Regions from separate parts of the Ruegeria sp. AD2(2025) genome, predicted to be linked through region 3. Evidence: riboswitches for the same ligand, from Rfam matches in the RefSeq annotation. Region 3 holds a riboswitch; each other region holds the start of a gene.

Region 1 (5,089 bases), on a different contig from region 3:
GTCCTCGACCTCGGGCAGCGCCTCGGTTTCGACTTGCGCCGCGCGTTGCTCCGGGGTTTCGATCCTGGTAATCCGCGCCTGGGGGAACTGCACCAAAACAGCCTGAACCAGCGGATGTGCTTCCGCTTCGGTCCGCAGCGCGGTTTCGGCGGCATCGCGGAGTTCGGCGATGGTTGGCGCGTCGCCGTCCGATACGATCGATACCGCCCACCGGTTCCCGGTCCAGCGTTGCAGCGCGGCCCCCAGACGCTGTGACAGGTCGGTCGGGGCATTGTCCGTCGGGGTGAATTCGATGCGTCCGGGCTGGTATGCGGTCAGCCGCACGCCATTTTCGACCTCGACCAGCAGCTTGACGTCGCGGTTGGCGCGGATCAGTTCGACCACGTGCTCGAAGCTGGGATAGCGCGCCAGAGCAGTCGTCACGTCCTCCGCCAGCGCAGCGGTCGGAGCGCCCGCGGGGCTGCGCGGGGGTGATGCGTATGCCCGCGGGGCCGGTTGCTGAGCAGGCGCAGCCGGGGCCGCGATGCCGCCGCCCGGTCCGCCGGTAGGGGGCGGAGGGCTATCCTGCAGCCGTTTGATCAGCTCTTCGGGGCTGGGCAGGTCGGCCACATGGGTCAGGCGGATCACGGCCATTTCGGCGGCCATCATGGCGTTGGGGGCCGCCGAGACCTCCTCGAGCGCTTTCAGCAGCATCTGCCACATGCGGGTCAGCACACGCATTGGCAAGGCGTCGGCCATTTGCTGGCCCCGGGCGCGTTCGTCGGGGGAAACGGTTGGATCCTCGGCAGCGTCGGGTGTGATTTTCACGACCGACACCCAATGGGTGATCTCGGCAAGGTCGCGCAGCACGGCCAGCGGATCGGCCCCTTCGGCGTATTGGGCGCTGAGTTCGGTCAGGGCCCCCGCCGCGTCGCCGCGCAGGATCATGTCGATCAGGTCCAGCACCCGGCCCCGGTCGGCCAGACCCAGCATCGCACGCACCTGATCGGCGCTGGTCTCGCCCGCGCCATGGGATATGGCCTGGTCCAGCAGCGAGGTCGCATCGCGGGCCGAGCCTTCAGCGGCGCGGGTGATCAACGCAAGCGCATCCTCGGCGATTTGGGCCCCTTCGGCGTCGGCGATCTTGCGCAGCAGGCCGATCATGTCCTCGGGCTCGATCCGGCGCAGGTCGAAGCGCTGGCAGCGTGACAGCACCGTCACTGGGACCTTGCGAATCTCGGTGGTGGCGAAGATGAACTTTACATGCTCGGGCGGTTCCTCAAGCGTCTTGAGCAGCGCGTTGAAGGCGCTGGTCGAGAGCATGTGGACCTCGTCGATGATGTAGATCTTGTAACGGGCCGAGGCGGCGCGATAGCGGACGCTGTCGATGATCTCGCGGATATCGTTCACGCCGGTGCGGCTGGCGGCGTCCATTTCCATCACGTCGACATGGCGGCCTTCCATGATGGCCACGCAATGTTCGCATTGGCCGCAAGGCTCGGTCGTGGGCTTGCCTTCACCATCCGGGCCGATGCAGTTCATGCCCTTGGCGATGATCCGGGCGGTGGTGGTTTTGCCGGTGCCGCGAATGCCGGTCATGATGAAAGCCTGCGCGATCCGGTCCGCCTCGAACGCGTTTTTCAGGGTGCGCACCATGGCGTCCTGACCGACCAGATCGGCGAAGGTTTCCGGGCGGTATTTGCGGGCGAGAACCTGATAGGCGGGGCTGGGCGTGTCGGTCATGTCTGCTTTCGCGGATTCGAGTTCTGCCGCAGCGTAGAGGCCCCCGCTGTCCGCGTCCACCGCCCGCCTTCATGATTTTCGTTTTGGAATGCCGGGCCACGCGGTTAAGATCGGACACTTGAAGACAGTATGAAGATCTTGCGATCAACGTTTCGGGGGGAACGTAGAATGTCTGAGATGGTTATCCACGCACTTCAGGTTGGCGGAGGAACGCTTGCGCTGACATCCATGCCGGGTCGGGGGGGCGATTATCAGAGTGATCTTGATGCCGTGGCCGATTGGAAACCCGGCCTGATCCTGTCAATGGCGACCGAGGTCGAGATGATACTCGATGGCGCAAGAGATTTCGGGATCGACGTGCGAAGCCGCGCCTGCCGCTGGGTTCATTTGCCGGTCGAGGATTATGGCACGCCATCGCCCGAGGTCGACGAACGCTGGGTCGAGGTCAGCGCCGCAGCGCGTCATGCGCTGTCAGGCGGTGGGCGGATTCTGGTTCACTGCAGGGGCGGCTGCGGTCGCTCTGGCATGATCGTATTGCGTTTGATGATAGAATGCGGAGAGCATCCTGATGCGGCGTTGCAGCGGTTGCGCGCGTTGCGGCCCTGTGCCGTCGAAACCGATGCGCAGATGGAATGGTCGATTGCGCCCGCCGGCATTCTGGCGGCGGGCTGAAGATCAAGCTGACGGGCGGCACTCGGCTTGCATCGGTGCGCCCCGAGACAGCGTCAACGCTTCGAGCATCGCGCAAGGCGGTGTCGTCAGGATATCCGTCGACAAGGCTGCGGTCTCGGAGCCGAACAACAGGTCTGCATAGCTGTCCAGTTGCTCGATGGCCTGGTCTGATCCGGTTCCGCAGAATACTCTGATTTCGGCCGCGCGGGCGCGAAAACGGGCGGTGCACCCGTCAGCGCAGTGCGTCAGTTCACTGCTGCCCTGAATCTCGAAATCTGCAGTTGTTGCTGGCGCAGCCTTGGTCATCGAATTGGCCAGTGCCCGTGCGATTCGCGCCAAAGCCGGACAGGTTTTCCCCGTCCTTTGGCAAATTGTTGCCGAGAACTGGTGGGTTCCGGTCTTCCATATCATACTGCGCCCTCCGCGCGTGGGGCTGAGGGCGTGAAACAGGTTGGACGGCGCTTTGCTGTCAGGACCTGCCCGGACACCCCGCCCGAGTTTCAGTTTCTGTTCCGATGGCAGGTCTCCTGACTTGCGGGTCATCGCTTTGCCGACCTTCCCAGCCTTTCGGCCAGTGGCATTTCGGCATTGCTCAACGCTTACAGTTGCGGGGGCAGTCGCGGATTTGGTCCGTTCCGGTTGTCGCCGGGCAGGGCCGCACCGTGTTCCCTTTTCATCCCGGCCTTGGTCAAAGGCGCGGGAACCATCACCGCATCGCTAGCGGTTGGGCGGGCATCGAGTCAAGCGAATTGGCGGGCGCGGCCCGCTAGTGGTCCCTTTACGTCAATCTTGACTCTGCGGTGACGAAATGAACTGATCGGTTCAGATTGTGCCAGAGGACCCAATGTTAGATGCGCAGCAGACCGTGATGACGGAAGATTTCCGGTTCCCCTCCGGCCCTGCGATGCTGTCGGCGCGGCTCTACCGGCCCGCGTCAGAGCCGGAAACGGTCGTCGTGATCAACAATGCGACCGGGGTGCCGCGTGACTATTATCAGCATTTCGCCCGCTGGTTGGTGGCTGAGCATGGAATGGCTTGCCTGACCTATGACTATCGCGATTTTGGCCAGTCCCTGACCGGGCCGCAGAAGGCGTCGACGGTGACGATGGCGGATTGGGCGCTGATCGATATCCCGGCCGCGCGCACTGAGATGCGGCGGCGGTTTCCGCAAGCAAAACTCTGGAGCATTGGCCACTCGTTGGGGGCGATGCTGGGGCCGGTGCAACCCGATATTGACCGTATTGACCGGATGATCTGTGTCTGTTCCGGGCTCGTGACGCTATCGGATCACCCGTGGCCCTATCGTGCCCTGGCTGCATTGTTTTGGTACGGTCACGCGCCGCTAGCGGCGCGTGCGCTGGGCTATCTGCCGGGTAAGGCGCTGGGCTTTGGTGAAAATCTGCCCGCCGGGGTTTATTGGCAATGGCGCAAATGGTGCACCGCGCCCGACAGCTATCTGCCCGAGATCGGACAGACCCTGCCCGCCGCGCGATGGTCCAGCATAGGCGGGCCTGTTGATCTGTTTGCCTTCGAAGACGACCAGATGGTGCCGCCCGAGGCGGTCTGGCGGCTCGCCGATCTCTACGGTCCCGCCGCGCGCCGTCATCTGCTGTCACCGCAAGAGTTCGGATTGTCCAAGGTCGGCCATATCGGTGTTTTCGCCCGGCGTAACGCTGCCGTCTGGCCCCGCCTGATCGCCTGATCAGACGAGGCCTGCCGGTCACAGTCGCTTGCGCGATTTCTTCTCTTGCATGACTCCGCGCACCATCTTGCCGAACGCTTTGTCGCGGGCACGAGACTGCGCGATAGTTTCCGAGTTGCGCTGATCCTCCCGCCGCAGCTTGCGCCACCGCTCCAGCCGTGAGGGATCAAGCGCACTGTCTTGGATCGCGGCCTGCACGGCACAGCCGGGCTCCGCCTCGTGCTGGCAATCCGAGAACCGGCAGTTCTTGCCAAGCTCCATGAGGTCCGAGAACACCTCGTCCACACCTTCCTGCGCGTCCAGTAACCGCAAGGCGCGCATGCCGGGCGTGTCGATCAGCCATCCACCGTTGCGCATGCGGTGCAGCGCGCGAGCGGTGGTGGTGTGCCGCCCCCTCGCATCGTCCTCGCGGATGCCTGCCGTGGCTTGATCCTGCCCGGTCATGGCATTGGCCAGCGTCGTCTTGCCAACACCGGATGAGCCCACTAGTGCGCCGGTCTGGCCCTTTGGACACCATGACAGAACCTGTTCGATCTCAGTCGGGTCCAGCGCATTGATCGCAAGTACCGTCAGAAACGGGTCGATGGCCTGTACCTGCTGCACATAGGTCTCGGGCGCATCCGATATGTCGGCCTTTGTCAGCACGATCACCGGATAGCTTCCGGCCTGATGGGCCAGCGCCAGATAACGCTCCAGCCGGGGCAGGCTGAAATCGGCGTTGCACGAACTGATGATGAACAGCACGTCGACGTTGGCAGCGATCAGTTGTGCCGAAGCTCCGGTGCCAGCCGCCCGGCGTTGCAGCAGGCTGCGCCGGTCCAGCAGGTGCCGGACGCGGTTGTCTGCGTCCGCCAGAACCCAGTCGCCGACCGTATAATCGCCCGTCGGGCGGTCCGGGGTCAGCAGCGGGGATTCGCCATCCGGGCTGAGACCGATCAGCCGGTCCCGGTGCACGGCGGTGATGCGAAAAGGTTGGCATGAAGGGTTGGCCGC
Region 2 (5,089 bases), on a different contig from region 3:
GCAGGCCGATCTGGGCGCGCGGCTGCTGAGCACCGACTCGACGACCGAGGCCGAAGCCTTATCCGAGCGGCTGGATGCGCTGAACGCGGAGCGGCGAGAGATCGAGAACACGGTGCGCGCAGCCGCGCTAGCGCAGGCCGAAGAGCGAGGGCTGGATGCGCCGCTGGTCTGGGCGGCGGGCGACGGCTGGCATCCGGGCGTCGTGGGCATCGTTGCCTCGCGCCTGAAAGAGACCGCGAACCGCCCCGCTATCGTGATCGGGTTTGACGGGGATGAGGGCAAGGGTTCGGGCCGTTCGGTCTCGGGCGTTGATCTGGGTGCCTCGATCCAGCGGCTGGCGGCTGAGGGGCTGCTGGTCAAAGGCGGTGGTCACAAGATGGCGGCGGGGCTGACCGTGATGCGTGATCAGTTGGAACCCGCGATGGCGCGGCTGTCGGAACTGCTGGCCAAACAGGGCGCGGGGCAAAGCGGCCCGGCCGATCTGAAACTGGACGGCGCGCTGATGCCGGGGGCCGCGACGGTTGATCTGATCGAACAGATCGAAAAGGCGGGTCCCTTCGGGGCCGGAGCCCCTGCCCCGCGCTATGCCCTGCCCGATCTGCAGGTGCGCTTTGCCAAGCGCGTGGGCGAGACCCATCTGAAGCTCTCGCTGTCGGATGGCATGTCCGGCGGCTTGGACGCCATCGCCTTCGGGGCCTTCGATGGCCCGCTGGGGAATCGACTGTCCAACCATGGCGGGGCGCGGTTTCATTTTGCGGGTCGGCTTGAAGTGAATTCATGGGGCGGTCGGCAGAGCGTGCAACTGCGGTTGGAGGACGCCGCAGAAGCCGTCTGACGCCTGTTCAAAAGCCCTTGGAAGACGACCAAAAAAGTTTCGCAGCCCTGCGTTTTTCGTCTTGCGGGGGGGGAAGGTAGACCGTAAAAGGCCCTCCACAAGCCAGCGTGGCCCGTTCGTCTATCGGTTAGGACGCCAGGTTTTCAACCTGGAAAGAGGGGTTCGATTCCCCTACGGGCTACCATTTGCGTTTGTATGGCCAAAATGGCCCGTTCGTCTATCGGTTAGGACGCCAGGTTTTCAACCTGGAAAGAGGGGTTCGATTCCCCTACGGGCTACCATTTTTCCAAACATTTCAACGTGATCCGGGACCTTGGTGGTCCAGACAACACCCGGCCTATGCTGTGCTGCGGTTTTGCGGGACGACCTCATAGCCGGGTTCTTCGGGTTCATCGTCCAGCATTTCGGGTGGAAAGCCCGGGGCACGAATTTCAAGCCCGGTCGCGTCCTCGAGCCGTTTGATAATGTTCGGAGACAGCTCGCGCTCGCCATAGCGCGCGATCCCGTCTTCGAAAATCTTGATCATCAGCGGGTTGATCTCAAGCGGCACTCCGGCGCGGTCGGCGACCTCCTGAAACAGGCCAATATCCTTTTTTACCAGATCCATTGTGAACGAAATATCGCGCGAGCCATTCAGGATGACCTGACTTTCGGTCTCATGCACAAAGGAGGTGCCCGACGAAATCTTGATCGCCTCATAAGTGGTGCCAAGATCCATCCCAGCGGCCTTTGCAGTCACCAAGGCCTCGGCGCAGGTGATCAGGTTGGCGGTGGCGAGATAGTTGGTCAGCACTTTCAGAACCGATGCCGATCCCAGATCACCCGTATGCAGAATGCGCCGCCCCATGGTGGTCAGGAAGGGCAGGATACGCTCGAACGTGGCGCGGTCACAGCCCGCGAAGATCGAGATATTGCCCGTCGCGGCCCGGTGGCATCCGCCCGAAACCGGGCAGTCCACCGCAGCCCCGCCCCGCTCGATCACCATCGCGCCAAGGCGTTTGACCTCGGCTTCGTCGGTGGTCGACATCTCCATCCAGATTTTGCCGGGGGCGACCTCGGGCAGCATTTCCTGCATCACGGCATCCGAGGCGGCGGGGGATGGCAGGCAGGTGATCACCGCATCGCAATCGCGCATTAGCTGGGCCGGGCTTTCAGCGGCCTTGGCCCCTTTCGTGACAAACGCGCCCACCAGATCCGGGTTCAGATCATGCACCGTCAGATCGATTCCGTTGCGCAGCAGCGATCCCGAGAGCTTGCCCCCCACATTTCCCAACCCGATAAACCCTACTTTCATCCGCCGCATCCTCCTGTTCGCGTCTTGCGAACCATGCCAGCATGTCGGCCCAACCGGATCATGCCGCCCAGCGACCCGGACAGGTCGCTTTTTACCCGCGTGATCACGGATCAGCGTGTTGCGCTTGACAAGCGGGGTAACCCTGCCGCATGTCCCTTTCGTTGGTGTCTGCGACAGCAGATGAAAAGGGAATGCGTCAGCGGATCATCCGTCAAACGCAGCCGCCCCCGCGACCGTGACCGGAGAGGGTGCCCAAGCCACTGGCGAATGCCGGGAAGGCGGGACATCCGACAGAGGCCTCCTCTGACATCCGCAAGCCGGGAGACCTGCCAACACCCGAAGATGAAACCGGACGGGGTGTTCCGGTGTCGGGTCAAGGGACCCGCATGAAACCCCGTCCCCCACGATGAGGATTTGGGGGGATGAGAGACATGACCGAGACCGCTCCGGTCGAATTGCTGGTTTGCACCACTTGTCGTCGCGGGCTGCCCGTAGAAGATGATGCGCAACGCCCCGGCACCCTGTTGCACAAGGCTTTGGAACAGGCGGAGCTACCCGAAGGGATAACCCTGAAAGCCGTAGAATGCCTTTCGAACTGTGACGAGGGCTGTTCCATCGTGCTGCGCGGCGGGCCGGATCGCTGGACCTTTGTTTACGAGCATCTGAACGAGGTCGACCATGTCGACGTGATCGTTGACGGCGCCACCAAGTACCTCGCGACCGAGGACGGTCTGGTCAAATGGCGCGAGCGCCCTGAACATTTCCGCAAAAACTGTGCGGCCCGCATTCCCCCGATTGGAGCCCTGAAATGAGCAATCTCGAAAAACTCCCCGTCACCGTGATCACCGGCTTTCTGGGTTCAGGCAAGACCACGCTGGTGCGCCACCTGATGCAGAACCCGCAGGGCAAGCGTTTGGCCGTTGTCGTCAACGAATTCGGCGATGTTGGTGTTGATGGCGATATCCTGAAATCCTGCGCCATCCCGGATTGCCCGGCGGAAAACATCATGGAACTGGCGAACGGTTGCATCTGCTGCACCGTGGCCGACGATTTCATCCCCACGATTGAGGCCCTGATGGCGCTGGAGCCGCGCCCCGATCATATTCTAATCGAAACTTCCGGCCTCGCCCTGCCCAAACCGCTGCTGAAAGCGTTCGACTGGCCGGACATCCGCTCAAAAATCACGGTTGATGGCGTGATCGCTCTGGCCGATGCCGAAGCCGTGGCCGCAGGTCGCTTCGCGCCCAATGTCGAGGCGGTGGACGCCCAGCGCATGGCCGATGACTCGATTGACCACGAAACGCCCCTGTCCGAAGTGTTCGAGGATCAGATTTCCTGCGCCGATATCATCCTGCTGACCAAGCCCGATCTGGCCGGTCCCGAAGGTGTCGCCAAAGCGCGAGAGATCATCGCCGCCGAAGCCCCGCGTCCCCTGCCCGTAGTTGAGGTCGCCGAGGGAGCCGTTGACGTCCGCGTCGTGCTGGGTCTTGAAGCCGCCGCCGAGGATGACATGGACGCACGTCCCTCGCATCACGACGGCCACCACGATCATGAGCATGACGATTTCGAAAGCATCATCGTCGAGTTGCCGGAACAGTCTGACCCGCTGGATCTGGTTGCCAAGATCGAACGTCTGGCCAAGGAGCTGAACATCCTGCGCGTCAAAGGCTATGCCGCCGTTCAGGGCAAACCGATGCGCCTGCTGGTGCAGGCCGTTGGTGCGCGTGTGCGCCATCAGTACGACCGCCCATGGGAGCCCGGCGAAGACCGCCGCTCGCGCCTTGTGGTCATTGCCGAGCATGATGACATCAAAGAGGCCGAAATCCGCGACATCCTCGTGGGTGTGGCCGAGGCCGCCGAGTAAGCCATGCACGTCGTCTTCCGCGAAAGCCACGGGCTCGAGGAAACCGAGACCCCGACCGATCTGGGCCAGAGCCCGGCGGATCTGGTGGTGCTGTCATTCTCTGACAGCGACCTCGGCGCTTTCGCGGCTGGCTGGCATCGCGGCGGTGGCTCAGAAGGGCGGATGCCGACGCTCCGGCTGGCCAATCTGACGGCGCTGAAACATCCTTTGTCCGTTGACACCTATGTCGAACAGACGCTGGAGGGTGCCAAGGGCATCCTGATCCGTCTGATCGGCGGGGTGCCCTATTGGTCCTATGGGTTGCAGCAGGTTCTGGCACTGGCGCAGGCCAAAGGGATTGCTCTGGCCGTCCTGCCCGCCGATGGGCGCGAGGATACGCGGCTGGATGAGTATTCCACCCTGCCCGTCTCGACCCTGCGGCGGCTGGCGCATCTCTGCGACACGGGCGGAGAAGTTGCGGCGCAGGCGGCACTGGCGCAGATGGCGCTGGCAGCGGGCCTTTATGCGGGGCCGGTGATGGGGGCCAAGACGATCCCCGAATGCGGCGCATGGTGCCCGGATCGCGGGGTTATCCCGGCAGCTGAGGCGTTTTCAAACGATGCCAAACGCATCCTTGTCACCTTTTACCGTGCCTATCTGACCTCAGCGGACACCGCGCCTGTCGCAGCCCTGATCCGCAGCCTGCGCGCGCGGGGTCTGGAGGCTGTGGGCCTGTTCTCGCCATCTCTCAAAGCACCCGCCGCCGCCGATTGGTTGCGCGACACCATTGTGGCCATGAAACCATCGGCGATCATCAACGCGACGTCCTTCTCGGGCAAGGGCGCGTCAGGCACCTCGCCTCTGGACGCCGCCAATGTGCCGGTGTTTCAGGTCGCACTGGCCACCTCGCGCCGCAAAGCATGGGCCGAGGCGGAACGCGGCTTGTCCCCTGCCGATCTGGCCATGCATGTGGTTCTGCCCGAGGTCGACGGGCGAATTAGCGCGGGCATCGCATCCTTCAAGGAACCCGGCAAACGCGACCCGCATCTGGAATATTCCCGCTTTGCCCACCGCGCCGAGCCCGAACGGATCGAGGCCATCATCGACCGCGTCACCG
Region 3 (5,089 bases):
TGTTTGACGAAGGCCCCATGCTGGCGCTCGGGATGGCGCTTGAAGAGGCCTTGGACGTGGCCGACGTGAGGCCGGTTTTTCCGCGATAGAGTCATGTCCGTGATGGCCCGAGAGGGACAATCCGGGGTGTCCCGTGTTATCGCGGTGTCTTCGCGCCCCTGAACAGCAGCAGGAACACGAAGACCGAGCCGATGGATGTTGTGACGATGCCAACTGGCAGTTCCTGCGGGGCCAGCAGCAGGCGGCTGATGATGTCGGACCCTGTCAGCAGCCCCGCGCCCACGATCGCCGCCGTCGGCAGAAGCTGGCGGTGTAGCGGTCCGGCGATGCCGCGCGCGATATGGGGCACCATCAGGCCGACAAAGCCGATGACACCGGCAACCGAGACAAAAACAGCCGTCGCCAGCGCGGCCACGAAGAACATGCTGAACCGCAGCCCCTGAACGGGTACTCCGAGGGTAGATGCCGTCAGATCTCCGGTCAGTAGCGCGTCCAGCCAGCGGCTGCGATAGAGCGAATAGCTGAGGATCAGCAGCAGACCGGCGCAGACCAGCGGAAACGTCTCCCACCGTGCAAGGCCCAGACCGCCCAGCATCCAGAAGATCACCGAATGCGCCGCGCGGCTGTCGCCTGCGAAGATCAGGTAATTGGTGATGGCCGAGAACAGGAACGAAACCGCCAGCCCCGCCAGGATCAGTTTTTCCGGCGCGCTGGTGCGCAGCCCGTGGACCAGCGCCAGCACGATGCCCGAGGCGATCAACCCGCCGCAGAACGCCGCCAGAGGCAGGGTCCAGAAGCCCAGAATATCGCCCGTTACCGTGATGACGAACACGGCCCCGGCTGCTGCCCCCGACGACAGGCCGAACAGGAACGGGTCTGCCAGATCGTTGCGTGTTGTGGTTTGCAGGACAACACCGACCAGCCCCAGCCCGGCCCCGATCACCGCCGCAAACAGCGCGCGCGGCAGGCGCAGATCAAAGACGATCCGGTGCAGCGGCGACATCTCGCCCCCGGCCAGCCCGGTGCCCAGCAACACGGCGTCGACCGTATCGGGCAGGGGGATCGGGGTGGTGCCGTAGATCGTCGAGACCAGCAGAAGGGCGGCCAGTACGACCGCCCCCAGCACAAGTGTCAGGCCGGTTCGGCCCATGTCAGCTCTGACCCGGATGCATGGCCCGCGCCATTTTCGAGATCGCCTCGATATTTGCCGGTCCGGGGGTCAGTTCCTCGTACCGCAGGCCGATCCAGCGCTCGTTCTTGACCGCGTCGGTCTGCGACATGACGGGGTGTTCCTGCAGGAACTTGAACGTATCCGCCGCGCCATTGCCGGTCTGATAGTCCAGCAGCACCAGGAATTCCGGATTTGCGGCCGCTACGGCCTCCCACGAGGTGCGGCCCCAGCTGGTATCCATGTCATGGGTGACATTCTCGCCGCCCGCTGCGGTAATCATCGCGTCGGGGATGGCGAATTTACCGGCTGTGAAGGGCGCATCCGCTGGACCGTCCAGCAGGAAAACGCGCGGTTTGGACAGATCGGCAGTCTTGGCCTCGATCCCGGCCAGTTGCTCTTTCCAACCAGCCACCAGCGCCTCGGCCTTGTCCTCGACATGCATCACCTTGCCCAGACGCAGGATATCGTCAAAGAGCAGGTCCATGCTCGCCTCGGGGCGGTCCTTGTCCAGATGCACGCAGCTTTCGGTCAGGATCATGGTCTTGATGCCAAAGGGTTCCAGCGTGTCGGGCGTGACGTCGCCGCCCGGCTTCATGCCGTAATACCAACCGGCAAAGAACAGGTCGGGTTCGACCGCCACAAGGTTTTCGACAGTGGGGTATTTCGGGGCAAGCTCGGGGATGTCGCCGCGCAGCGTGTCGAATTCCGGGCTGGTCTTGTACCAGCCGGTGATGCCGGTCAGACCGACGATCTTGTCCTGCAGACCCAGAGCAAAGGCCATGTCGGTCATGTTCATGTCATGCACCACCAGCCGCTCAGGCGCGGTGTCAAAGACCAGCGGTTCACCGCAATTGTCGACGGTGATCTCATGCGCGGCAGCGCCGCCCGCCAAGGCTGTGGCCAAAGCCACTGACCAGAGGTGTTTCATTCAGGAATGCTCCTTGATCGAGATGAAATTGAGGTTCTTCTGATATCCAGCGCCGGAATCATGCGCCCTTCGTGCGGCAGGCACAGGTAATCGACCCCGAACGTGTCGCGGACCCGATCCGGGGTCAGCACCTCGGCCACGGGTCCGAAACCGGTCAATCGAGCGGATTTCATCAGCGCGACATGGGTGGCGAATTCCGGGATCATGACCAGATCGTGCACGATCATGACCACGGTGATTCCCAGTTCCGCGACCAGAGACAGCATCCGCCCTTTGGCATCGGGGTCCAGATGGTTGGTCGGTTCGTCCAGAAACAGCAGCGAGGGGTCCTGCGCCAATGCCCGCGCGATATGGGCCCGCTGACGCTCGCCCCCCGACAGCACGGCCATTTTCTTATCGGCCAGGGTTGTCAGCCCGGTCAGGTCCAGAATGCGCGTCAGGTCGGCGGCATGGTCGTCGGCCGAGCGGTCGGTTCGGATCGGAATCTGACCCAGCGCAACATAATCGCGCAATGACAGCCGCCCGTCGGGATATTCCTGCTGACTGACCACGGCGATCATCCGGGCCCGCTCGGTCGCGGGCATCTGCCTGAGGCTGCGCCCCCTGACCAGCACATCCCCCAGCGTCATCTCGGCCGCGCCGGACAGCAGGTTCAGCAACGTGGTTTTGCCCGCCCCGTTGGGCCCGGCGATGGCCAATATCGCGCCTTCGTCCAGTTCAAACGAAGCATCCTGCAACAGCACATCCCCGTTTGGTGCATTATATTCGAGATCGCGCGCAATCAGAAAATCCGGGCCTTTCATGCTTGCCCCTCGCGGTGGATCGCAGGCAGGCGGGACAGCGTCTTGGTCAGCAAGGCGGGTGGCCTGTCGGTGGCCTTGGTCCACCCGTCGGCCGAGTTCCGATATTGCTGGGCAAATTGGGTCAGAGCCTCGATATCCGCTTCCGTCTGGATGTCGCCAAACAGGTATTGGGCCTTCCCCGTCGCCTGAAAGCCCACTGTCCGGGGGCGGTCGCAGCCTGCCATGCAGTCAACTGTGCGGATCGCAAACCCCTGTGGCAGCTTGTCCGTCAGATCGCCGCGCATGGCATCAACGGGCTTGCCTCCGTCACAGGTGGCGCAGATCAGAAGAAAATGGTCAGGCCGGTCTGACATCGTCCGCTCCACATATTGCCAAGCGCGGACGGAAGGTGCCGATCAGGTAAACACGCATCAGACGTGCCATCAAAGCCTCCTTCCAGGACGCCCCGCCCCGGGTTGGTTAACATTTGATGGCAGGTCTCCTGACTTGCGGGTCTGCGCTCGGCCGTCCTTCCCGGCCCGTCGGCCAGTGGGTGTTTGACGTCGCTCGCCGCTTACAGTTGCGGGGGCAGTTACGGTCTTGGCGTGTTCCGGTTATCCCGGTGCCGCACCGTATTCCCTTTTCATCCCTTGGCGTATCCGCAGGAACCATCAGCGATCTGAGTGCCCGAGAAAGAAAGGTGCGTCAATATGATCTTTATGACTTACGAGCAGTTTTTGCAGACCGGTCCCGGATGCCCCGCGCAGCCCGCGCTGTTGGTGATTTGTATTCCCCGGGGCCTGCAAAAACGACGCTGGTATTGCCTGAAATCTCAAATACACCCAATAATGAGGGTAGGATTGGTTAAAAAACAATACTTGTGTGGACTTTGTTGGATTTTAGTGCAAAAACCACACAAAGCGTGAGGAGTGCGAACGTGATCGCCCGGAATTCATTATCTCCGAGAGAGCTTCAAATAATCGAAGCGCTGCGTCAACTGGGCGGCCAGGCCCGCAATGTGGAGTTGGCGGAAACGCTTAGCGTTTCGGATGAGACGATCCGGCGCACGATCAAATCCCTGTCCAAGCTGGGAATAGTCGAGCGGAACCATGGCATGGTTCGCCTGTTGGACGCGCAGCACGAGATCGGATTTTTCCAACGCCTTGGCGAGTTCACCGAAGAAAAGATGCAGGTCGCAAAGGCGGTTGCCAGCCTTGTGCCAGACGGGGCCACGCTGTTCCTAGATGTCGGCAGCACGACCGCATTCGTCGCCGAGACCTTGCGGGACAGACGGGATCTGACGGTTGTGACCAACTCGATGAACGTGGCGCATAAGCTTTTGGCACACAACGGAAACCGCGTCTTTCTGCTGGGCGGTGAAATGCGCAAGGACGAAATGGGGACATTCGGATTTGTCGCCGAGGCGCAGCTGCGCCGTTATACCTACGACATCGCAATCCTCAGCCCGGACGCGTTGGACCCGAAATTCGGGTTTCTGTACCAGAGCCCGGGCGAGGCCGAGCTGGCATCGGTGGTCGTGGACCGCACCAGCCGGACCATGGTCGCCATGGTGCACCAGAAATTCGACACCTCGGGGCCGCATCAGGGATTTGAGCCTCAGGCTGTCGACCAACTGATCACCGATGCGCTTCCGGGGAAGAAACTGGCGGCAAAACTTGAGGGCTGGCAGATCAAAACGCTGTTGGCGGCTGAATGACATATCTCCGCACGAATGACGGGAGTCCTGCCGCCAGTTGCGCGCAGGATGAACCCCAAACAAGACCTGAGGCAATTACATAATGGCAATACTCGTTTTCTTGATGCAGCTGGCTGGCGCGACGATGTTGCTGCTGTTTGCGGTGCGCATGGTGCGCACTGGGATCGAGCGCAGCTATGGCGCCTCGTTCCAGCGGGTTCTGACCCGCAATGACAGCATGATCGGCGCAAGCATGACGGGCATGGTGCTGGCCGTTGTGCTGCAAAGTTCGGCAGCGGTTGCGCTGCTGGCTTCGGGTTTTGCCGCCGGTGGGTATCTGGCCTTTTCCGCCGGTCTGGCGATTGTGCTGGGCGGCGATCTGGGCTCGGCTCTGGTGATCCAAATTCTGTCGTTCCGGCTGGACTGGCTGGTACCGCTGCTGCTGGCGGTGGGCGGTTGGCTGTTCGTCAAGACCGAGCGTAAGAAGCCTCGCCAGATCGGGCGCATCCTGA

What was found. A riboswitch is a leader RNA that binds a small molecule or an ion and turns the genes downstream of it on or off. The one in region 3 is predicted to bind cobalamin.
Region 1: linked by a shared signal. The riboswitch ahead of ACR1XV_RS19885 (hypothetical protein) and the one ahead of ACR1XV_RS15470 (DUF1636 family protein) in region 3 are both predicted to bind cobalamin.
Region 2: linked by a shared signal. The riboswitch ahead of ACR1XV_RS02130 (DUF1636 family protein) and the one ahead of ACR1XV_RS15470 (DUF1636 family protein) in region 3 are both predicted to bind cobalamin.

The regions. Positions count from the first base shown of each region.
Region 1 is NZ_JBQFZS010000015.1:123-5,211, forward strand. It holds gene ACR1XV_RS19875 (DNA polymerase III subunit gamma/tau) at 1-1,722, opposite strand, end outside; gene ACR1XV_RS19880 (protein-tyrosine phosphatase family protein) at 1,891-2,394, shown strand; gene ACR1XV_RS19885 (hypothetical protein) at 2,398-2,700, opposite strand; cobalamin riboswitch at 2,895-3,117, opposite strand; gene ACR1XV_RS19890 (alpha/beta hydrolase family protein) at 3,239-4,096, shown strand; gene rsgA (ribosome small subunit-dependent GTPase A) at 4,115-5,089, opposite strand, start outside.
Region 2 is NZ_JBQFZS010000001.1:437,693-442,781, reverse strand. It holds gene recJ (single-stranded-DNA-specific exonuclease RecJ) at 1-835, shown strand, start outside; tRNA gene ACR1XV_RS02145 (tRNA-Glu) at 945-1,019, shown strand; tRNA gene ACR1XV_RS02140 (tRNA-Glu) at 1,042-1,116, shown strand; gene ACR1XV_RS02135 (NAD(P)-dependent oxidoreductase) at 1,173-2,240, opposite strand; cobalamin riboswitch at 2,275-2,477, shown strand; gene ACR1XV_RS02130 (DUF1636 family protein) at 2,561-2,941, shown strand; gene cobW (cobalamin biosynthesis protein CobW) at 2,938-3,993, shown strand; gene cobN (cobaltochelatase subunit CobN) at 3,997-5,089, shown strand, end outside.
Region 3 is NZ_JBQFZS010000008.1:6,020-11,108, reverse strand. It holds gene ACR1XV_RS15490 (amidase) at 1-89, shown strand, start outside; gene ACR1XV_RS15485 (FecCD family ABC transporter permease) at 137-1,150, opposite strand; gene ACR1XV_RS15480 (ABC transporter substrate-binding protein) at 1,152-2,099, opposite strand; gene ACR1XV_RS15475 (ABC transporter ATP-binding protein) at 2,096-2,902, opposite strand; gene ACR1XV_RS15470 (DUF1636 family protein) at 2,899-3,255, opposite strand; cobalamin riboswitch at 3,357-3,569, opposite strand; gene ACR1XV_RS15465 (DeoR/GlpR family DNA-binding transcription regulator) at 3,804-4,598, shown strand; gene ACR1XV_RS15460 (Na/Pi cotransporter family protein) at 4,681-5,089, shown strand, end outside.